3 regions of the Fictibacillus sp. EA-CB0309 genome follow, and region 3 is predicted to be linked to each of the others. Evidence: riboswitches for the same ligand, from Rfam matches in the RefSeq annotation. Region 3 holds a riboswitch; each other region holds the start of a gene.
What was found. Region 3 has a riboswitch for lysine ahead of lysA (diaminopimelate decarboxylase). Riboswitches for the same ligand answer to the same signal wherever they lie in the genome.
Positions count from the first base shown of each region.

Region 1: it holds a riboswitch for lysine, as region 3 does, so the genes downstream of both, ACEWFH_RS06435 (Na+/H+ antiporter NhaC family protein) here and lysA (diaminopimelate decarboxylase) in region 3, are expected to answer to the same signal.
Region 2: it holds a riboswitch for lysine, as region 3 does, so the genes downstream of both, ACEWFH_RS08050 (aspartate kinase) here and lysA (diaminopimelate decarboxylase) in region 3, are expected to answer to the same signal.

Region 1 covers NZ_CP169271.1:1,156,985-1,165,062, forward strand. Annotated here, with positions in the region: gene nfsA (oxygen-insensitive NADPH nitroreductase) at 59-805, shown strand; gene ACEWFH_RS06410 (DUF72 domain-containing protein) at 833-1,675, shown strand; partial or broken gene ACEWFH_RS06415 (YunC family protein) at 2,017-2,320, opposite strand; gene ACEWFH_RS06420 (thymidylate synthase) at 2,464-3,258, shown strand; gene ACEWFH_RS06425 (dihydrofolate reductase) at 3,255-3,737, shown strand; gene yunB (sporulation protein YunB) at 3,800-4,642, shown strand; lysine riboswitch at 4,745-4,928, shown strand; partial or broken gene ACEWFH_RS06435 (Na+/H+ antiporter NhaC family protein) at 5,071-6,658, shown strand; partial or broken gene ACEWFH_RS06440 (sodium-dependent transporter) at 6,847-8,078, shown strand, end outside.
Region 2 covers NZ_CP169271.1:1,448,438-1,456,515, reverse strand. Annotated here, with positions in the region: gene sdhB (succinate dehydrogenase iron-sulfur subunit) at 1-695, opposite strand, end outside; partial or broken gene sdhA (succinate dehydrogenase flavoprotein subunit) at 698-2,457, opposite strand; gene ACEWFH_RS08060 (succinate dehydrogenase cytochrome b558 subunit) at 2,473-3,081, opposite strand; partial or broken gene ACEWFH_RS08055 (YslB family protein) at 3,456-3,829, shown strand; gene ACEWFH_RS08050 (aspartate kinase) at 3,871-5,109, opposite strand; lysine riboswitch at 5,351-5,538, opposite strand; gene uvrC (excinuclease ABC subunit UvrC) at 5,604-7,385, opposite strand; gene trxA (thioredoxin) at 7,951-8,078, opposite strand, start outside.
Region 3 covers NZ_CP169271.1:1,849,722-1,857,799, forward strand. Annotated here, with positions in the region: gene spoVAD (stage V sporulation protein AD) at 1-977, shown strand, start outside; gene spoVAE (stage V sporulation protein AE) at 979-1,329, shown strand; gene spoVAEA (stage V sporulation protein SpoVABEA) at 1,334-1,915, shown strand; gene ACEWFH_RS10305 (spore germination protein) at 1,893-3,371, shown strand; lysine riboswitch at 3,431-3,607, shown strand; gene lysA (diaminopimelate decarboxylase) at 3,701-5,023, shown strand; gene ACEWFH_RS10315 (peptidylprolyl isomerase) at 5,092-5,526, shown strand; gene ACEWFH_RS10320 (DUF309 domain-containing protein) at 5,711-6,229, opposite strand; partial or broken gene ACEWFH_RS10325 (segregation/condensation protein A) at 6,358-7,100, shown strand; gene scpB (SMC-Scp complex subunit ScpB) at 7,107-7,697, shown strand; gene ACEWFH_RS10335 (hypothetical protein) at 7,715-8,078, shown strand, end outside; gene ACEWFH_RS10340 (hypothetical protein) at 8,066-8,078, opposite strand, start outside.

The sequences.
Region 1 (8,078 bases), 690 kb from region 3:
TTTATATCCTAAAAAGATATAATGCAATCAACTAATACTTTTAAAAGGAGCATACAAGATGAACGAAGTCATTGAAACGATACTAGCACACAGATCCATTCGCAAATTCAAGGACACAACTTTAAGTGAAGATATAATCACAACACTCGTAAAATGCGCACAGTCTGCATCTACATCAAGCTATCAACAAGTTTGTACGATTATTGGGATTGAGGACAGGGAAAAGAAAGAAAAACTGGCTGAGCTTGCTGGCAATCAGTCTTATGTAGCAGACAACGGATATTTCTTCGTCTTTTGCATGGATTACAATCGTCATAAGATTGCGGCTGAAATGAAAGAAACAGAGATTAGAGATACCATTGAATCGACAGAAGCTTTTATTGTAGGAACGGTAGATGCTGCACTCGCAGCACAAAATTTATCGGTATCTGCTGAATCACTTGGACTTGGTATAGTTTATATAGGCGGCATCCGTAACTCTCTGAAGGAAGTTTCAGATTTGTTAGGGTGTCCTGAACATGTTCTTCCGCTGTTTGGTGTAGCAGTCGGTTATCCAGACGCAGAGCCCGGGAAAAAGCCTCGTTTACCACTCTCAGCTGTTTTTCATAGAGACAGCTACCAAAGTAAAGAAGAAACAAAAAATCTGTTAACACAGTATGAGAAGGAATCATCCGAGTACTACGCTGAGCGAACAGGTGGAAAACGTACAGAAGGCTGGGTTACACAAATAACAGCATCTATGGCAACACCAAAACGTACGTATATGAAAGACTTTGTCCAATCAAAAGGATTAAATAAATTGTAACCACGTATAGGAAGGTGACTTCAAGAAATGATTAAGATCGGTGTAACAGGTTGGGGAGATCATGACTCTCTATATCCAGATGGTACTCCTACAAGAGAGAAGCTCGCTGTTTACAGTGGTCATTTTCCTGTTGTAGAAGTGGATTCTTCCTTTTATGCGGTTCAGCCTGTAAAGAACTATGAAAAATGGGTTGCGGCCACTCCAAAGGACTTTTCATTCGTTGTGAAAGCATATCAAGGCATGACGGGGCATTCAAGAGGTAAATTACCTTTTGATTCAGTTAAAGAAATGTTTGAAGCGTTCATTCAATCGATTCAGCCTGTCGTCTCGTCAGGAAAACTTGAAATGGTTCTTTTTCAATATCCGCCATGGTTTGATTGTAAGAAGGAAAATGTCCAGATGCTTCGGTATGCAAAAGAAATGATGGGAGATATCCCTGTCGCTATAGAGTTCCGCAATCAGACATGGTTTAGTGAGGAAATGACGGAGAAAACATTAGGTTTTATAAAAGAAGAGGGATGGATTCATACAGTATGTGATGAACCTCAAGCTGGGACAGGTTCGATTCCTATCGTTATGCATGCAACACCAGAAAAAACACTCGTACGTATGCACGGCAGAAACGTATATGGCTGGAATAACCAAGGTCAGCCAAACTGGAGAGAGGTCCGCTATCTTTACCGCTATAATGAGGCTGAACTAAACGAATGGAAAGAGCGGATCAAGAAACTTGCATTAGAGACGAAAGATCTAACCATTCTATTTAACAATAACTCTGGTGGGGACGCTGCTGATAACGCAAAACAGATGATCGATCTATTGGATATTCAGTATGATTTCCTTGCGCCAAGACAATTGGACTTGTTTTAACCTTTTCCTAATATTACAAATTGTTTTCAAAAGATGGTAAACGATTCAATTTTTTAAATGTACTGATATACTAATAGGGTGAATTAAATCAGTTAAGCTGGATGAAGAAAGTGGGGATCACTTTGGATTTCAAAAAATTGATTCAGATGATGTACTGCTTACAGATTGCCTTTGTCGTCAGTGGCGTTTACTTACTTTTCGTCTACATATTTACAAACAATTCGAAACGCATCCAGTTTCTGACCCTCGTGTTATGTATTAATCTAATATCGTTAAAGATCACCAGAGATCGTTTTAAGACATAAAGAAAACTGCGCAGCTTATAGCGCAGTTTTTTATCATTAAAGCATCTTTAAAAGTGCTTTTCTCCCTTGCATACCAACTTCAATACCTTTTTCTCTTGCTTCAAATGTAATAGATTCTAAAGGTGCATCCAGCAACTGTTCGATGGTTCTGACACCAACAGCGCGCCCTGCAATAATTTTACGGTCTGCTAACTTTTCATTCAACAAAGCTACATCTAGTGCTCCACACATGATATATCCATTCTCGTTAAACACAGCCATAAAATTTGTTTTTGGCAAACGAAGGAGTGACAGCGGTAAATGGATGTCCTTCTATTAAGATCGGGTTCATCTCTAACATGCTTCCACTCCTTTCTTCATTATTATTTTTATGTGTATATAAGGGAAAAAGTGTTAGGTGTTGAAGCTATTTTTATGGCTTTTTGATGAACAAAAAGGAGTCGGATATGATACGATAAAAAGAAAATGTGGAGGCGATGAGGGATGAAACAATACTTGGATTTTCTTCAAGATATCTTACATAACGGCACGAAAAAAGAAGATCGGACAGGCACTGGAACGGTTTCTGTATTTGGCCGTCAGATGAGGTTTGATTTAGAGGAAGGTTTTCCGCTTGTTACGACAAAGAAACTTCATCTGAAATCCATCATTCATGAATTGCTTTGGTTCTTAAAAGGTGATACAAATATCGCTTATTTAAAAGAAAATGGCGTACGCATTTGGGATGAGTGGGCAGATGAGGACGGAAATCTGGGACCAGTTTACGGCCACCAGTGGCGTTCTTGGGCTGCTCCAAACGGTGAGACCATTGATCAGATCTCAAATGTGATAGAAGACATTAAGAAGAATCCTGATTCAAGACGTTTGATTGTAACCGCATGGAATCCTTCAGATGTACCGAATATGGCGCTCCCGCCTTGTCACTTGCTGTTTCAGTTTTATGTAGCAAATGGCAAGCTTTCTTGTCAGCTCTATCAGCGCTCAGCTGACAGTTTTCTAGGTGTGCCGTTTAATATCGCGTCTTATGCACTACTCACGATGATGGTAGCCCAAGTAACGGGTCTTAAACCAGGTGAGTTCGTTCACACAGTTGGTGATGCACATATTTACACCAATCATTTAGAACAAGTGGAGCTGCAGTTAACTCGTGAGCCAAAGCCGCTTCCTAAAATGAAGTTGAACCCGAATGTGACCAACATTTTTGATTTTACTTATGATGACTTTGAACTTGTTGACTATGAAGCACATCCTCACATTAAAGGCGTGGTGAGTGTATGATTTCTTTTGTAGTTGCAATGGATGAGAATCGCGCAATTGGTAAAGACAATGATCTTCCGTGGTATTTGCCGAACGACCTTAAGCATTTTAAGAATGTAACGATGGGAAAACCAATCGTCATGGGTCGTAAAACATACGAATCGATCGGCAAACCTTTACCTGGCCGCGAAAATATTGTGGTGACTAGAGATGACAATTATCAAGCTGAAGGAACAACGATTGTTCATTCTGTAGACGAAGTGATGCAGAAAGATGCCGAAGAATTGTGTGTAATCGGCGGAACGGAGATCTTTAAGCTGTTTATGCCTGTAGCAGATCGCCTATATGTGACGGAGATCCACCATACCTTTGAAGCGGATACGTACTTTCCGGAAATTAAAGTAGATGAGTGGCGTGAAGTCTCACGTAAGCCAGGAATTGTTGATGAAAAAAACAAACATGCACATGATTTCGTTGTGTACGAAAAAATTAAACCATAAAGTTTGAATGAGCCCCCTCTTGTCTGCATACATATGTATATGTAGATAAAGGGGGTTACCTTTTGCTTAAACGTCGAAAAATGAAACTCCGAAAAGGGCCGCTTCCATTCCGATTTGTACTGCTGATTTCATTTATTCTTTTTACTTTTATAACCATACAAGGACTTTGGCTTGTGAACAGAGGCATTGAACCTACACTTATGCTCATCGCTCAGAAAAAGACTGAGGAAATAGCAGCACTAGCGATAAGTGAAGCGATTGATAATGAAATATTGGGACCTTCAGAGATGAGTGATATTATTGAATATAAGACCGACACGGAAGGAAATGTCGTGTTTGCGGGCATTAATCAGAGCGTAGTCAACCGGGTAGCCAATCAATCACAGAAAGTGGTTCAAAAATATCTTAAGGAAATTGAAGAAGGCAAAGCACATGAAGTTATAAGCAATGATGAATTAGGGATAACGGCTTATAAACATGAACCAGGTGTCATTATGGAAATTCCACTAGGGCAAGCAACAAGAAACTCCTTACTGGCAAACTTAGGTCCTAAAATTCCAATTAAATTTATGCTCATTGGTGAAGCAAACACAGACATTGAAGAAAAAATTGAGAATTCTGGAATCAATAATACTTGGATCAATATTGATATAGTGGTAACCGTCAAAACAAGGATTGTTATTCCGTTCGCAACGGAAACAACGGTTGTCAAAAGACCGATTAAGATTACGGCTCAGTTTATAAAAGGCGAGGTACCGGTATACTACAATCAGTCCGGAGATCCGATTCAGCCAACTGTCCCTATTACTCCTGATTTAAAGGAAAAGTCTAAAGACGATAAAGAGCTGGATATCCCTGAGGAAAGTTCATCAGAAGAAACGGGTGATGAGGAAGCGGCAGAGTAGGAGATTCCTGAATTTAACAGTATTCAATTGGGTTGACCATTTGTACAACTTTGTTATAATGAGATTTGAATTTAAAATTTTATATGTCTTTAAGCCTATCACCGATGGGGTAGAGGAGCGGATTTTAAAAGTACTTTTTCAGAGAGTGACGTCTGTGAAGAAAAAGGAAAGGAACTTCCGCCGAAGCAAAATGTAAACCGTCTGTTCACTTTTGCTGGGTTTACACTGAAAAAGTGTAAAACTGTCACTGCTTTGGAATTAAAAGCAGTGGAGGACTACTGATCGATGAGGAAAACCATAAATTACTTAAGTGATTGATAGCAGGTTATTTCCTTGTCTATTAATCGCTTTTTATTTTGTCTTTTTTTCCTCAACGTCCTGTAAACACTCCTCAATATCGATGGCTAATGAAAAGAAGGAGGAACATCATGGAATTTGAGAATTCGGTTTATTCATTAATACCACCCGTTTTGGCCATTTTAATGGTTGTTTTAACACGAAGAGTATTGATCTCTTTAGGGGCTGGAATTTTAGCGGGAGCATTATTGCTTCACGATTTTCATATTGGTGCTACATTAAAGGAAATTGGAACGATTGTAAAAGGGCATTTCATTTCTGATGGAGCACTAAATGAATGGAATGTGTATATCCTGCTCTTTCTATTGATCTTAGGAATGATGACGAGCATTATCTCTTTAGCTGGGGAAGCCGCGCTTTCGGTGAGTGGGCGATTTCCAGAGTGAAAACAAGAAGAGGTGCACAGCTTTTAACGGTTGTTTTTGGACTAGTTATTTTTATTGATGATTACTTTAATTCACTTGCGGTAGGAAATGTAAGCAGACCGATTACAGACCGCCACCGTATCTCGCGTGCGAAACTTGCTTATTATTTAGATTCGACTGCTGCTCCTGTATGTGTAATCTCGCCTGTGTCCAGTTGGGGAGCTTACATTATCGGGATTATCGGCACGATTTTTGCTACACATGAGATTACAAACATGTCTGCGTTCAGTGCTTTTATTCAAATGATCCCTATGAATTTTTATGCAGTTTTTGCACTGATTCTTGTGTTTGCCGTTGCTTATTTTCAACTTGATTTTGGACCGATGAGAAAACATGAAGAACGTGCTTTTGCAACAGGTGAAGTTATTGATCCTGAGAAAAAGCAGCTGTTGGTGAAGGAATCAAACTTGAAGAAAGCGATAAAGGAAAAGTTGGAGATCTTGTTTGGCCGATTGTTCTTTTAATTGTTTCAACAGTTGGATTTATGATCTACACGGGCATTCAAAATGTTAAAGGCCTTGAAGAACCAACGGCTGTCACTCTTTTATCTATTTTTGAAAATACAGATGTACCCAAATCGTTATTATATGGTGGTTTGATTGGATTGGCGGCAGCGATTCTGTTCTTCCTGCCTAAAAAAATGGGAGCTGCTTCACTAGGAAAAGGACTTGGACGCGGTGTTCAATCCATGATTGGTGCAGTAACGATCTTACTGTTTGCTTGGACGATTATCTCTATTATTGATAGCTTAGGAACAGGTAAGTACCTCGCTGGACTGGTAGATCAACATATGAACTTAGCCTATCTTCCATTCGTTCTTTTTGTCCTGTCAGGTCTAATGGCTTTTGCGACAGGTACGTCTTGGGGAACGTTCGGTGTGATGCTTCCGATCGCAGCAGAAATTGCAGCTTCTACAAACATCGAGCTGATGTTGCCAGTACTCGCAGCGGTTCTTGCTGGATCTGTTTTTGGAGACCACTGTTCACCAATTTCAGATACAACGATTCTTTCATCAACAGGAGCGGGAAGTCATCATATTGATCACGTCATGACACAGCTTCCTTACAGCTTAGTCGCTGCTGGAGTATCTGCTGTGGGTTATCTTGCTCTTGGATTAACTGAAAGTGTTTGGATAGGATTATTGGTATCAACAGGCGTATTTGCTATCGTTTTATTGTTTATAAAAAAATTATCTAGTAAAAATAGCATTGCTGACAATTCGATAAAAGCTTAATTTGCAAAGTGTCTGGTACTAAACCGGGCACTTTTTCTTATATTTATACGACTTCTTTCCCCTTATTCCGACAAAATAACTAAAAAATTTTGACAGCATTCTGTATTCTGTAATATACTGAACGCAGAATAGTCAGAAAAAAGTAACAATTGTAAACTTTTCGACTTCATAAAAAGGGGGACACAACAATGGAAAATAGGCAACAATGGGGAAGCCGCTACGGATTTATTTTAGCTGCTGTCGGTTCCGCTATCGGCCTAGGCAACATCTGGAGATTTCCGGCAGTTGCTTATGAAAACGGTGGAGGAGCATTTTTATCCCATATCTGGTCGCACTCTTAACGGCAGGGATTCCCTTACTGATCCTAGAGTTCACATTAGGACATAAGTACCGCGGTTCAGCTCCACTTTCTTACTTCCGTCTTCATAAGAACGCAGAGTGGCTAGGCTGGTGGCAAGTATTTGTAGCGTTTGTCATTTCCACTTACTATGCTGTTATCATCGCGTGGGCGATTAAGTACTCGATTTACTCGTTAAACCTTACTTGGGGAGACAAGCCTTCCGATTTCTTTTATGGAGAAGTTCTTCAGTTAAGTAAGACGCCTGGTGACATGGGTGGTATTGTACCAGGGATTTTAATTGCACTTTTAATTGTTTGGGTTGTAACACTTCTTGTACTGTATAAAGGTGTATCGAAAGGAATCGAGCGTTTTAATAAAATTTTTCTTCCAGCTTTAGTCATTATGTTTACATTAATCGTTATTCGTGCTGTAACGCTCGATGGTGCAGCTCAAGGTTTGAACACGTTCTTCACACCTGATTGGAGCATGATTAATAATGGTAAGGTCTGGGTAGCAGCTTATGGTCAGATTTTCTTCTCCTTATCAATTGCATTTGCGATCATGGTAACGTACTCGAGCTATCTGCCTAAGAAATCAGATATCAACAACAATGCATTTATTACAGGTTTTGCAAACTCAGGATTTGAACTACTTGCAGGGATTGGCGTATTTGCAGCTTTAGGGTTCATGGCTATGCAACAAGGTCTGCCAGTGGATGAAGTTGTAAAAGGCGGGATCGGACTAGCATTTGAAGTATTCCCGGCTATCATTAATGAGTTCCCTGGTGGTAATGCGTTCTTTGGAACAATGTTCTTCTTAACACTTGTATTTGCTGGTATGACGTCGTTGATCTCAATCGTAGAAACGTATGTCGCAGCATTACAAGACAAGTTTGGAATTTCCAGAACAAAAGCTGTATTAATGGGTGGAGGAGTTGCTTCTGTTATCTCATTACTTTTCGCAACAAAAGGCGGATTGTACATGCTTGATATCGTGGATTACTTCATCAACAACTTCGGTATCACACTAGCAGGTCTTGTAGAGGTTGTTCTAGTTGCTTGGTTCGTTAAGCAATTAGGC
Region 2 (8,078 bases), 400 kb from region 3:
GCGATAGAAGTAGTCAAAGGAATTCCTTTTGGACAAGACTGTACACAGTTTTGAGAGTTACCGCAAGATGCCAGTCCTCCGTCATCCATGATTGCATTCAAGCGTTCTTCTTTGTTCATTTCACCTGTTGGGTGTGCATTGAACAGACGAACTTGTGATAGTGGGGCAGGACCGATAAAGTCTGACTTCGAGTTAACGTTCGGACATGCCTCTAAACATACACCGCAAGTCATACATTTTGATAGTTCATAAGCCCATTGACGTTTCGTTTCGGGCATACGAGGACCAGGTCCAAGATCGTACGTACCATCAATTGGAATCCATGCTTTAACTCGCTTAAGCGCATCGAACATTCTGCTTCTGTCAATTGCCAAGTCACGGACAACTGGAAAAGTTTTCATTGGCTCAAGACGAATCGGCTGTTCTAATTGATCAACTAGAGCCGTACATGATTGTCTAGGCTTTCCGTTGATTACCATTGAACAAGCACCACAAACTTCTTCTAAACATCCCATCTCCCAGGTTACAGGAGTCGTAGCTTCCCCTTTTGAATTTACTGGGTTTCTACGAATTTCCATAAGAGCAGATATTACATTCATATTCGGACGATGAGGAATCTCAAACTCTTCTAAATATGGGGCAGTTTCTGGGTTATCCTGTCTTGAGATGATGAATTTCACCATTTTTGTGCTCATACTTACACCCCTGCCTTCTTCTTAGAATAGTCACGTTTACGTGGCTGGATAAGCGAAACGTCTACTTCTTCATATTCAAATTCTGGTCCGTTTGTCGCAGGATTGAATTTCGCTTTTGTTGTTTTTAACCATTGCTCGTCATTACGTTCAGGAAGTCAGGCTTGTAATGCGCTCCACGGCTCTCATCACGATTAAGTGCACCGAGAGTAATAACACGAGCAAGCTGCAGCATGTGCCAAAGCTGACGAGTAAACGACGCACCTTGGTTGCTCCACTTAGACGTATCGTTAATATTGATGTTCTTGTAACGTTGCATCAACTCTTGAATTTTTTCATCCGTTTGCTTTAACTTATCGTTGTAACGAACTACTGTTACATTGTCCGTCATCCATTCACCAAGCTCTTTATGGATCACGTATGCATTTTCAGTTCCATCCATAGAAAGGATGTTGTTGTATACTTCTTGATCTTTCTTAACTTGGTTGTCGAATACAGAAGAAGAAACATCTTCAACCGTTTTTTCCAATCCTTTAATATACTTAACAGCAGATGGACCTGCCACCATACCTCCGAAAATAGCAGAAAGCAATGAGTTTGCTCCTAATCTATTAGCACCGTGATATTGATACTCACATTCACCTGCAGCAAACAGACCCGGAATGTTTGTCATTTGGTCGTAATCTACCCACATACCACCCATTGAATAGTGAACAGCAGGGAAGATTTTCATTGGAACTTTACGTGGATCATCACCCATAAATTTCTCGTAGATTTCAATGATTCCACCAAGCTTAATATCTAATTCCTTAGGATCTTTGTGAGAAAGATCAAGGTATACCATGTTCTCGCCATTAATTCCTAACTTTAAATCTACACATACGTGGAAGATTTCACGAGTTGCAATATCACGTGGAACAAGGTTACCGTACGCTGGATATTTCTCTTCAAGGAAGTACCAAGGTTTCCCATCTTTATATGTCCAAACACGTCCACCTTCACCACGTGCTGACTCACTCATTAGACGAAGCTTGTCATCACCAGGAATGGCAGTTGGGTGGATTTGAATAAACTCACCATTTGCGTAATAAACACCTTGCTGATAGAGAGAAGATGCAGCACCACCTGTGTTAATTACGGAGTTCGTTGACTTACCAAAGATAATACCAGGGCCACCGGTTGCCATAATAACAGCATCAGCTGGAAAGCTTACGATCTCCATTGTCTTTAAGTTTTGAGCTGTGATCCCTCGGCATTGACCTTCGTTATCAACAATTGCAGATAAGAATTCCCAGCCCTCATATTTCGTTACAAGACCTGCAACTTCATGACGGCGAACTTGCTCATCAAGTGCATATAACAACTGCTGACCAGTCGTAGCACCAGCAAATGCTGTACGGTGATGCTGAGTTCCACCGAAACGTCGGAAATCAAGCAATCCTTCAGGTGTTCTGTTGAACATTACGCCCATACGGTCCATTAAGTGAATGATCCCTGGTGCGGCATCACACATTGCTTTTACAGGCGGTTGGTTCGCTAAAAAGTCCCCGCCGTAAACAGAGTCATCAAAATGCTCCCATGGTGAATCTCCTTCACCTTTAGTATTTACAGCACCGTTTATACCACCTTGAGCACAAACAGAATGCGAACGTTTTACTGGAACTACTGAAAAGAGGTCAACATTTACACCAGCCTCAGCTGCTTTAATTGTAGCCATTAATCCGGCGAGACCTCCGCCAACAACAATAATTTTTTGATTACTCAATTTGTCTCACCCCTTTTAAATAAATGCAAAGATTGTTCTAACGCTAACAATAGCAAGTGCCACGAATACAGCCATTGTTACGTATGTTGAAATTTTCTGTGAACGAGGCGAAACTGTAAGGCCCCAGCTGACAAAGAACGACCATAATCCGTTAGCAAAATGAAATACTGCAGATAATACACCTACAAGATAGAAGACAACCATGAATGGAGAACTTAAAATATCTGCCATCATATTGAAGTTAACTTCTTGTCCTAATGCAGCTTGTACACGTGTTTCCCAAACGTGCCAAGCGATAAAAATTAATGTAATTACGCCTGTTACACGCTGAACGAGGAACATCGCATTGCGGAAATAGCCATAACGACTAACGTTGTTTTTTGCTTGGAACGTAATATATAGACCAAACACCGCATGAAACAAAAGTGGTAAATAGATAACAAACATTTCTAGGAAAATACGAAACGGTAAACTTTCCATAAAATGTGCTGCGGTGTTAAATGCTTCAGCATCCCTTGTTGCAAAATGGTTTACAACTAAATGCTGAACGAGAAAAAGCCCGATCGGAATTACTCCTAATAATGAATGAATTCTTCTGTTAATAAAATCTCTACTGCCAGCCATTTTCTTGCCCCCTTCAAATTTAGCCTCTCTCTGGCTGCTAATCTTTGTTCCTCTCCACATGTAAGCGTTTTAAGTTTCCTCATTTAGAGGATGAGTGTTAAACAATTAGTTTAATTAACTAGCAACATGTCCATTTTACTCCCATCGTTTGACACCGTCAAGAAAACGCTAACAACTTAATAGGTAATTTTTATTGATACATCAACGTTTTTTTCCTGTTAAGATTTTCGACAAATACCGATAGTTGCTATAGAGTTTGAACAGCATTCCCGTTATAATAAAAATAGAAAGAAGGGATGCAGAATGTTTAAACAAAAAACAAAGGATGATAACACCCTGTAGAACAGCTTTCTGTTTCAGCTTTTGGGTATGAAATCCTTAGAAGCGATTTGTTGCCTGAACTTCTCGGTAAACAAGAACGAAATATTCTCTATTGGGCAGGTAGACACTTAGCCAGAAAATATCCTTTACATACGATGGAAGAAGTACATGCATTTTTTAATGAAGCAGGCTGGGGTAATCTTGAAATGATCGAAGCATCAAAAACAGAGATGTTGTTCTCTTTACACTCCGTTCTTATTGAGCAGCGTATCGAGAATTTCAATCACCAAACGTTCAGCTTAGAAGCAGGTTTTCTAGCCGAACAAGTCCAGCTGCAAAAAAATGTACAACTGAAGCATTAGAATCCGTTAAACGGAACAAAGTTTCCATCACCGTTCAATGGGATAAAAAAGATACGATCGAATAACACAAAAGCCGGCATATGCCGGCTTTTTGAATGTTTGTTCATTACGTGTTCTGTACTGGAACACGTGCATCCAGTTCAAATGCATCATGCAACGTTTCAATAGACTTGATCATATCTTGTTGTTTAACAACAGTTGAAACCTTAATTTCTGATGTACTTACCATCTTAATCATAATATCTTGATCTGACAAAGCTTTAAACATTTTAGCAGCTACACCAGGATTAGAAATCATTCCTGATCCAACGATCGAAACCTTGGCAAGATCCCCTTCATAGCTGATTGACTCAAACCCTAATTGTTCTTGATGAGCAGCAAGTACTTCTTGTGTTTCTGACAAAGAGTTTGATTCTATCGAAAATGAAATATTCGTTTTTTCTTCATTTAATACATTTTGAATGATGATATCTACATTAATTCCATTTGAAGCAAGTATTGTAAACAGTTCCGCTAATGCATGGATCTCATTGGGAATCGCTGAAACTGTGATTTTTGTTATATTCCCTTCAAATGCTAATCCTCTTACCATTAAGTTTTGTTCCATTGATGGTTCCTCCTCTACTAACGTTCCGCGTTCTTCACTCATACTCGATCTTACTTCTAATGTAATAGAATAGTTTTTAGCAAACTCTACAGCTCTAGGGTGTAGGACCCCTGCTCCAAGGTTCGCCATTTCCAGCATCTCATCATAAGAGATAGAAGGTATTTTTCTTGCCGATTTTACAACGCGAGGGTCAGTCGTATAGACTCCTGTAACGTCTGTATAGATATCGCATCGGTCAGCTTTTAATGCTGCCGCTAATGCCACGGCTGTTGTATCCGACCCGCCTCTACCAAGGGTAGCAATATCTTTTGTCTCAGGAATCAGACCTTGAAAACCAGCAACAACAACAATGTTTCCTTCCTTAAGCAAACCGTTAATTCTTTCGGAATCTATGTCTAGTATCCTAGCATTCGAAAACGCATTTTCTGTTTGAATTCCAGCTTGCCAGCCTGTTAAGGATTGAGCTTTGTACCCTTCTTGATGAAGAGCCATCGTCAACAGTGCAATCGTAACTTGTTCTCCTGTAGTGAGGAGCATATCCATTTCACGTTTGGAAGGATTTTGATTGATTTCTCCAGCTAGCCTTACAAGCTCATCTGTTGTTTTACCCATTGCAGATACGACAACAACGACTTCATTACCAGCATCTACTTCATTGATAATTCGTTTTGCAACATTCTGTATCCGCTCAACAGAACCAACACTTGTGCCGCCAAATTTTTGAACGATTCTCCCCATGATTCTCCAATTCCCTTCTTGTTGTAATATTCTATCTCTTTTATTAGAAAACTTTGTTGACGCTCAAATTTTTACGTCTAATTTGTTGCACTTATACTTTCAACAATAACTTTTTCGCAAGCAGGATTTTTATCATCCAGAAAAGTTATATTATTCTGAAAGTAGAAACGAATAAAAAAGCAACAATAAGGAAAAAACCCTATTGTTGCTATTATCCGTAGCAAGCCAAGTTTGTTTCCCTTAGTGAGATAGTCCTCCACACAAATCCTGGGGGACTTGTGTGACAGCTCTGTATTTATTCAATACAGGTCCAGCATAAAAGGCTAGAAGTCCTTTTACACTTCGGCAAGAATCCCCTTTCTTCCATCATCACAAGAGCTTCTTCTCTTCAGATGGTCTACTATTGGTTCCTGCTCCTCTACCATCACTTCATTCGAAGCATGGCATTTTTATAAAGTTGGCTTCATTTTAACAAAGTTATCTTTCAACTGCAACTACTCATTCGATAAAAATGCTTTCGTAATGAGTTCAGCAACAGGTTTAGGTACTCCAGCTTCTTGTATTTCTTCAACCGACGCTTCCTTCAGCTTCTTCAGCGAACCAAAATGGCGAAGTAGCATCTTCTTTCTTTTATCTCCAATCCCTGCTATGTTATCTAACGTGGATTCAAACATACTTTTAGAACGTACCTTACGGTGAAACGAGATCGCAAAACGATGCACTTCATCCTGAATCCGTTGCAAAAGATAAAATTCTTGGCTGTTTCTCGGCAAGTGGATCATCTCTGGAGGATCACCAAGCCAAAGTTGTGACGTTCTATGTTTTTCATCCTTCGATAGCCCTGCGACAGGTATAAAAAGATTGAGCTCATTTTCTAAAACATCCTGAGCGGCTGATATCTGACCTTTACCACCATCAATAAGGATCAGACTTGGAAGTTCCCCTTCTTCTCTTAGCACTCTTGTGTATCTTCTTCTGACGACTTCTTTCATGGAAGCATAATCATCAGGACCTTCAACCGATTTGATCTTATATTTTCTGTAATCCTTCTTATATGGTTTGCCATCTACAAAAACCACCATCGCTGAAACAGGATCTGTTCCGTGAATATTAGAGTTATCAAACGCTTCAATTCGATATGGTGGAGCTACACCCATTCTTTCACCAAGGTTCTCTACTGCTTTTATCGTTCTAGCTTCATCCTGTTCAATCAATGCAAATTTTTCGTTAAGAGCAAGGGTCGCATTTTTAGTCGCTAATTCAACCAGCTCTTTCTTCTGTCCTTTTTTTGGCTGCAGCACTTTTACTTGAAGAAGTTCTGAAATGAGTTCAGCGTCCACTTCTTGCGGAAGGAGAATTTCTTTAGGCATCAGATGATTCTTTTGCAAATAGAACTGACCGATAAATGTAAGTAGATCTTCATGAGCCTCTCCGTAAAAAGGAAAAACAGAAATATCTCTAGCGATCACTTTACCTTGACGGATAAAGAAAACTTGGACACACATCCAACCTTTATCAAAATGATAGCCAAACACATCTCGATCCACTAGATCGGCAGTCATCATTTTCTGCTTTTCCATAACAGCTTCAATATGTTGAATCTGATCGCGAAGTTCTTTTGCCCTTTCAAAGTTTAAGGCCTCAGACGCTTCAAGCATCTTTTCAGATAACTGGCTCTTAACATCTTGATATCCGCCATTCAGAAATTTCACGATGCCTTCTACCATCTGCTTGTTTTCTTGTTCTGTAATATCGTAAACACACGGTCCTAAACATTGACCGATGTGATAGTACAAACACACTCGTTTAGGCATCGTGTCACATTTTCTTAGTGGAAAAATACGGTCTAACAGTTTTTTCGTTTCTTGGGCCGCATACGCATTCACAAACGGTCCAAAATATTTGCCGCCATCTTTTTTTATTTTCCTTGTGTATAATAGTCTTGGCTGTTTTTCAGAAGTAACTTTTAAATATGGATAGCTTTTATCATCTTTCAGCATGACATTATACCGAGGGTCATGCTTTTTTATAAGGTTCATCTCGAGAACTAAGGCTTCCATCTCCGTAGAGGTGACAATATATTCAAAGTCTCTGATCTCACTGACGAGCCGTTGTGTTTTGCCATCATGCGTTCCTGAAAAGTAAGATTTCACTCGATTTTTTAAGACCTTTGCTTTACCTACATAGATTACTTTACCGAACTCATTTTTCATGAGATAGCATCCAGGCTGATCAGGAAGCAGCATTAATTTTTGTTTTACCGATATAGAGGTCATGTCATCCCCCTTAACTTCATTGCAGTCTTTTCGTTTATCATATCATGTATGTACTAAATCAATATACTTTCGTGATTAAATTACCATATACATTCATTTATCGACAATATTTCCTAGAAAATATTACAAAAGCTAAGGATGTTTTCTCTTTTAGAAATATTAGCTCCTATTTAAGATGCTTGCTTGCAGCGGTTTGTAAGGCGGAACTCTTAAAGCGGCTTTCAAAAGAATTGTTGCTATTGAATCTATATTTACTCTTCATTTGCATGTTAATTGAAGCGTAAGGATGCGTGCCTACCACCTGAGAAGCATCTCGCGAGGCATGCGACGAGGAAGCTCACTTCGATAGCATTTACTAGTAGACGCAGGAGCAAGGATACTTCCTCGAACCGGTCAGGTGGAGACATCTATTAGCCCCTAGCGGCAGGAGGCTCACCGCCTGCCTCGCGGAAAGCGAGCAGCCTAGAGCGGAAATCAGCTACTTTCAAAACTACATAGAATAGCCTTTCTAAAAAAATCTATTCCACAAAAAAAAGCCCGAAGTTCGGGCTTTTTTGTAGATCGCTTACTTATGTTTGTTTAAAAGCTCTACTAAAGCTTCTTTAGGCTGGAAACCTACAACTTGGTCAACCACTTGACCATCTTTAAATACTAGTAAAGTAGGAATGCTCATTACACCATATTTACCAGCTG
Region 3 (8,078 bases):
ATGTGTATTTGAACGCAGCAGGAACAGCCGTTGGTCCGATGGAAAGTGAAGGTCCATTAGGCAGTTACTTTGATAAAACATATAACAACTTGCATTGCGGGCAAAAAAACTGGGAGCTTGCTGAAAGGCAGCTGATGGAAGACGCGATCAATGCTTGTTTACAAAAAGTAAAGATGAAGCCTGAAGATATTAATTTTTTGTTAGCAGGTGATCTGCTGAATCAAATTGTTTCGTCCAACTATACAGCACGTGGAAACGGCATCCCCTTTTTAGGCGTATTTGGAGCTTGTTCAACTTCTATGGAGTCCTTAGCGTTAGGAGCAGCATTGGTAGATGGCGGTTACGCTAACCGAGTTGTGGCAGCAGTTAGTTCGCACAACGCTACAGCCGAAAGACAGTTTAGATACCCGACTGAATATGGCGGACAAAAACCAGATACGGCGACGTTTACCGTTACAGGTGCAGGTGCAGCGCTTGTCAGTAAAGAGGTCTCGGATATTAAAATCACATCAGCAACAGTTGGAAAAGTAGTCGACTTAGGAATAAAAGACCCTTTTGATATGGGTTCTGCGATGGCTCCTGCAGCAGCTGATACAATCGCTGCTCATTTTAAAGAAATGAATGTTGAACCAAATGAGTATGACTTAATCGCGACAGGAGATCTTTCAGGAGTAGGAGCGCCGATCGTAAAAATGCTGTTAAAGGAACAGGGTTATGATGTTTCTGATAACCATCGTGATTGCGGGCTGATGATCTATCGCTCGGGTCAGCAGGTGTTTGCTGGAGGAAGCGGTTGTGCATGCTCTGCAGTTGTCACGTATGGATACATTCTAGATGAGATCCGAAAAGGGAATTTAAAGAAAGTACTTATGGTAGCGACAGGTGCACTTTTAAATCCTGTTATGGTTCAACAAAAAGAAAGTATTCCAACGGTTGCTCACGGCGTTGTTCTAGAGCGGGCGGAAGGAGGACAATAAGATGGAGTTTTTCTGGGCATTTGTAATAGGTGGAGCCATTTGCGTCGTCGGTCAATTGATGATGGATGTTTTGAAATTAACACCAGCGCATGTTACCACTTCGTTTGTAGTGATCGGAGCAGGTCTTGATGCTTTCGGAATCTATGATAATTTAATCAAGTTTGCAGGAGCAGGTGCTACCGTCCCCATCACAAGTTTTGGTCACTCACTGCTTCATGGTGCGATGGCAGCAGCTGACGAACACGGGTTTATCGGAATAGCGATGGGTATTTTTGAGTTAACATCTGCAGGTATCTCTTCAGCCATTTTGTTTGGTTTTTTAGTAGCAGTCATCTTTGAACCAAAGGGGTGATCTTATGGTAAAAAAACGGGTCATTTTCATAACTGATGGAGATCTGTACGCATTGCGGGTTGTCGAACATGCTGCTAAACAAGTTGGCGGCAGATGTATTTCGCAATCATGGGGAAATCCATCCAAAAAGAGCGGTGAAGAACTTGTAGAAATGATCCGTACAACACCTAATGATCCTGTACTTGTGATGTTCGATGATTGTGGTTTTAAGGGAGAGGGACCAGGAGAACATGCTATGAGATACATTCATCAGCAAAAAGACATAGATGTTATTGGTGCGGTAGCGGTCGCTTCAAAGACGCATTTTGCAGAGTGGACGAAAGTACATTGTTCGATGGATAGATATGGTGAACTCACAGAGTTTGGCATTGACAAAAGCGGACTGCCTGACTTAGAAACAGGAAGAATTAACGGCGATACGGTGTATATTCTTGATGAACTGAATCTTCCTTTTGTGGTTGGAATCGGGGACATCGGCAAAATGTCAGGTTTCGATGCTGTTGAAAAAGGGGCTCCGATTACGGTTAAGGCTATAAAACTCATTTTAGAAAGGAGCGACTCAAGTGGCAAACGACGCAAAAAATAAGACTCCAATCAGCAAAAACATTCATGATACAGAAAAATTTCTAAAAGAACGTCTAGGCATCGGGGTAAGTTTCGATGTTGGCGTCAGGAAAATTTTTGTTCTTAAAAAAGAATTACAACTATATTATTGTACCGGTCTTTGTGACAGTGAGTTCATCATAATGATCTACCGTGAACTCATGGATATGGATCACGGTCATAGATCGCCAAGCAAAGTGAAAGACCTTGTACATAATCATCTAGCTCACCAGCAAGTGGAGCTTACAAAGTCATTAGATGAAGCCGTAGACCGGATGCTTTCAGGACTCATCGTTATCTTTGTTGACGGTGAGGAAGAAGCATTTGTTGTTGACGTTAGGAGTTACCCAGGAAGGTCTCCCGAAGAACCGGATATCGAGAAAGTTGTAAGGGGTGCCCGAGACGGGTATACGGAGAACATTATCATCAACACCGCCCTTACGAGACGACGTATTCGAGATGAGCGTTTAAGACATGAAATTATGCAAGTTGGGGAACGGTCAAAAACGGATGTATGTCTTTCTTATATACAGGATGTTGCAGATCCAGGGCTCGTAGATCTGATAAGAAAAGAACTCAGCTCTATAGAGATTGATGGCATACCGATGGCGGATAAAACGATTGAAGAATTTATTGTTAAACAAGGCTGGAATCCGTTTCCCTTAGTCCGGTATACAGAGCGACCAGACGTTGCAGCTCAGCATTTGATGGAAGGTCATGTATTGATCATCACAGATACATCACCGAGTGTTATCATTACTCCCACAACACTCTTTCATCATGTGCAGCATGCAGAAGAATTCAGACAGACTCCATTTATCGGTGCTTTTTTAAGGTGGACGCGTTTTACTGGTATGCTTGCTTCAGTATTTTTAGTTCCGATGTGGCTCCTTTTTTCTATGCAAAAAGAGCTGCTGCCACCTTTTATTGATTTTATCGGACCAAATAAAACAACCAACATCCCATTGTTTTTACAAATTGTCTTTGCGGAAATCGGGATTGATATCTTGAGGCTCGCCGCCATTCATACCCCTAGTGCCCTTTCGACCGCAATGGGTCTGATTGCAGCAGTATTAATCGGACAAATTGCAATCGACGTAGGTTTGTTCGTTCCAGAAGTTATTCTATATGTAGCAATCGCTGCGATCGGATCGTTCTCAACACCAAGTTACGAGCTCAGTATCGCCAACAAAGTACTCCGGCTCTTCTTAATTGCAATGGTGATGCTCTTTAAAGTTCCGGGGTTTGTAATTGGGTTTACGATTATGGTTATATATATGGCAACCATCAAGAACTTGAACACACCGTATTTATGGCCGCTCATTCCGTTTAATCCAAAAGCTTTTATGCAGATTATTGTTCGAATTGCCGTGCCATTGTCAAAAGTGCGGCCGAGCATTGTTCATCCACAAAACAGCAAAAAACAGCCAACTAATTAATCTGTCCCTTGCTGATTGTTGAAAATTGTGTTAAATTCATAACTAATTATATATGCCTCATATGAGGTAGAGGCGCAAAACGAATGAGTAGCATATGGAGTTTGTGGATGACGATGAAATATGTTGAAAGGTCAATTTGCCGAAGTGTAGGAAGAGCTCCATCTCTTTTTATGCTGGGCCGCTGCTGAACAAGCAACGGACTGTCACTACAGCAGTAGTGGAGAGCTATTCCGACATGAGGGTACGGTTATGACAGCCTGCCTTAGTTGCGGCTGTCTTTTGTATTTGTCGGGATTGAATTCTCTATCAACAACGAGAGGGGATTTTTTGTGAATTTACACGGTACAGCACAAATCGGACAAAATCATCATCTATGGATAGGTGGTACAGATACGGTTGAACTTGCAAAAAAATATGGAACACCACTTTATCTGTACGATGTATCTTTGATAAAGAATAGAGCAAGAGGTTTTAAGAAAGCATTCGAAGAAAAAGGTGTGGGTTACCAAGTAGCGTACGCCTCAAAAGCTTTCTCTTCCATCGCCATGTTTCAGCTGATCGATCAAGAAGGATTAAGCTTAGATGTGGTTTCAGGCGGAGAGCTTTACACAGCTCTTCAAGCAGAGTTTCCAGCAGAACGAATTCATTTTCACGGAAACAATAAAAGCCCGGAAGAATTAGAGTTTGCACTTAACGCGGGAGTAGGCTGTATTGTAGTTGATAACTTTTTTGAGATCTCTTTACTAAAAACGTTAAGCAACAAACTCAATAAAAAGGTTAATATTTTATTGCGCCTCACTCCTGGCATTGAAGCACATACACATGATTACATCATAACTGGCCAGGAAGATTCTAAATTTGGTTTTGACCTAGGTAATGGCCAAGCTGATAAGGCGCTAATGGAAGTTCTTAATTTTGAGGGTTTTCGTGTATTAGGGGTTCATTGTCATATCGGCTCACAAATCTTTGAAACAGATGGTTTTACTTTAGCGATTGAAAAGCTATTTGGGCACTTTAAGAAGTGGGAAGAAAGCTATAACTATTTTCCGACTGTCGTAAACCTTGGCGGAGGCTTTGGTATTCAATATACTTCTGAAGATACACCGCTCTCACCAGAGCAATATGTAACGGCTATGATTGAAGAAGTGAGCAAACAAATGAACCGTTTTGAAGGAAGAGATTTACCTGAATTGTGGATTGAGCCAGGCCGCTCCCTAGTGGGTGACGCTGGAACAACGATCTATTCAATCGGTTCGCAAAAAGAGATCGAAGGCGTTAGACATTATGTTTCTGTTGACGGTGGAATGACCGATAACATTCGCCCGGCACTCTATCAAGCAAAGTACGAAGCATGTGTTGCAAATAAAATGAACGAAAAGCCTGCACAAACCGTATCAATCGCAGGGAAATGCTGTGAGAGCGGAGATATGCTGATCTGGGATATCGAGTTGCCAAAAGTAACGGATAACGACTATTTGGCGGTATCATGTACCGGAGCATATGGATACAGCATGGCGAGCAATTATAACCGCATCCAACGTCCTGCAGTTGTGTTTGTTGAGAACGGAGAAGAACAACTTGTAGTGAAGCGGGAAACGTATGAAGACCTCATTAAGAATGATGTCCCATTAAAAACAAATGTTTTTGTGTAAATTAGTTTACGGAGCAGTCATTTAACCGTACAATGGTAGTTGTAATGAAGTAGAAGGAGGCCATTTTTATGAAAAAAGGTTCTATTGAATTTGAAAACGGCGAAAAAATACTATTTGATTTGTTCCAAGAAGAAGCACCTGGAACAGTAGAAAACTTTGAAAAATTAGCAAACGAAGGATTTTATAACGGTGTAACGTTCCACCGTGTTATCCCTGGTTTCGTAGCACAAGGCGGAGACCCGACGGGAACTGGAGCTGGCGGTCCTGGTTATTCTATTCCTTGTGAAACAGAAGGAAACCCGCATAAGCACGTAGCTGGTTCTCTTTCAATGGCGCATGCTGGCCGCGATACTGGGGGAAGTCAATTCTTTATCGTTCATGAGCCACAACCTCACTTGAACGGTGTTCACACTGTTTTCGGACAAGTTACTGAAGGCATGGAAACGGTACTTCGCATTAAACAAGGCGATGTAATGAAAGAAGTTAAAGTTTGGGAAGAGTAATCTTCTAAAGTAAGAAAGCTCCGGAAAATAATCCGGAGCTTTTTTATATATAGATTTACTAAATTATTATGTCATCTCGTCAATATATCATTACAATTAGTCAATTTAATCATTGAACTCGTCGAATTTAATAATAAATTGGCTGAATTAAAGCAACAAGTTGGCGAATTGTATGAGTCATCCTTTATAAGATTCTGTTTTTCTTCAGTTTTTGTCTTTTTCGCTCATCAATAACTGCGGAACGATCTCTTAATGTGTGCTTATGAACGATGTTGTCTTCAGTCATAGCTGATAAGAACCACTCTTCCTCTGTTACACCTGCTTCTAATAAGCATTTTTGTAATAACTCCGTTGTTAGGGGAAGAGCAATCGGCTCAAAAGGTTGCTGTTGCTGAATTTTTTGTTTTCGTTCATGAATCAATTCAAAAAATGATACGGATTCTATTCCAAGCGCCTTTAAAGCTGATTCTTCTTTTTGCAGTTTCACTTCACAACTCGTGATCATTCTTTTCGCACCGTTCATGTTGCCGCGTCGCTGGTGATATAGAGCAACAGCTAACTGAATGAGTCCGGGCCATAGATCCCCTTTCATTCCTTCTTCTTTCCAATACTCCTCAAGAACTTCATGGCATTCAAAGTAATCTTGTTCTCTATGAAAGTGTATTAAGTATTCAATCCATGGTTTTGGGTAATTCACAGTCATTCACGCCCCTTAATAAGCTCGAATTCAAGTTTACCATATGCACCGTGTGAATAAAAACAAACCGCGATACGAACAAAATATGATATAATTTTATAATACAAAAACGCTGATAAAACTGGGGAAATGTTATGCAATATAGTGTGAAGCTTGATGGATTTGAAGGTCCGCTTGATTTATTGCTTCATTTAATACAAACCTACGAAGTGGATATTTATGATATTCCAGTAGCGATTATCACTGAGCAATACCTTCAATATATACATACGATGAAAGAACTAAAACTTGATGTGGCAAGTGAATTTTTAGTGATGGCAGCCACTCTTCTAGCGATTAAGAGCAAGATGCTGCTGCCAAAGCATGAGGAAGAGCTATTCGAAAACCAAATGGAACTTGAGATGGAAGAAGATCCGAGAGATGAGCTTGTTAGAAGGCTTGTAGAATATAGAAAGTATAAACATGCTGCAGATGAACTAAAAGAAAGGAATCCGCAAGAAGTTTAATCTATACAAGACAGCCGCTTGATCTGAGTCAGTTTGAAAAAGAAGAAACTGCCAAGCAAGTAACAAATGTAACCCTTTATGATATGTTGCAGGCAATGCAAAAAGTCTTTCAAGAAAAGGTTACTAGAGCACCAAGGCAAACAACGATTGAGCGTCAAGAGATACCTATTGAAACAAGGATGGAACAAATAAAAAGTTCACTCATTTCGGTAGGGGGACGAAAGAAGTTTACAGAGCTGTTTGATAAAAGCACAAAAGAGCATGTGGTTGTCACGTTTCTTGCGATTTTAGAACTAATGAAGGTGAAAGCCATCAATTGTGAACAGCAAGATCATTTTAGTGAAATATATATAACGATGTTAGAGGAGTAATACAATTTGGAACGAAATGAAATAAAAGCGGTTGTCGAAGGTTTGCTTTTTGTCAGTGGAGACGAAGGAATTGATAGAAAACAGATCGCTCAAGTACTGGATATCGACAACAAAGAACTGGATCCTATCATTGAAGAATTGAAGGAGAATTATTCGTCATCAGATAGAGGGATGTCTATTGTTGAATACGCTGGATCCCTTCAATTTGTAACAAAGCCGGATCATGCGGTCTATTATGAGCGGCTTGTCGAAACACCGGGACATTCAACACTTTCGCAGGCTGCACTTGAAACACTCGCAATCATTGCTTATAAACAGCCGATTACGAGGTCTGAGATTGAAGAAGTAAGAGGTGTGAAAACAGAAAAGCCGTTACAGACGTTATCTGCAAAAGGACTTGTAAAAGAAGTTGGAAGAGCTGAGGGTACCGGAAGAGCGATCCTCTATGGAACAACCAAAGCATTTTTAGAACACTTTGGTCTGCAGAACATTAAGGAACTGCCGCCGCTTCCTGAGAACATTAAGGAAGAAAGTGTTGAACAGGAAGCAGACTTGTTCTTTTCAAAGTTTCAAGAATCACTATCTACTGAAGATTAGTAAGGGGGAGTTATGCATTGTTGATTCAGCATATTGATGGTATAGAGTTAGAAAAAGAAAAGCCGAATACATCTGAGGATTTCTTTAACCGTTCAGAAGCTACTTATGAATTGAACGGGAAAACACAAACTTTTCACCTACTTTATGTACGATATTTTGAAGAAAAACTTCAAGAGGAATTAACACAGCATGACTTTTGGAAAAATTATTTGGATACTTACAAGATACGGGAGATTGCAGCACTTGTTGCGTTAAACAGCAATGATGCATATTTAAAGCGGAAACGAATTTATATAAACGACTATGAGGAATTTAGGAATCTTTTTGTTCATTCAAACGAAGATGTACTGAGATCTTATTTAAACACTTTAAAGAAAATAG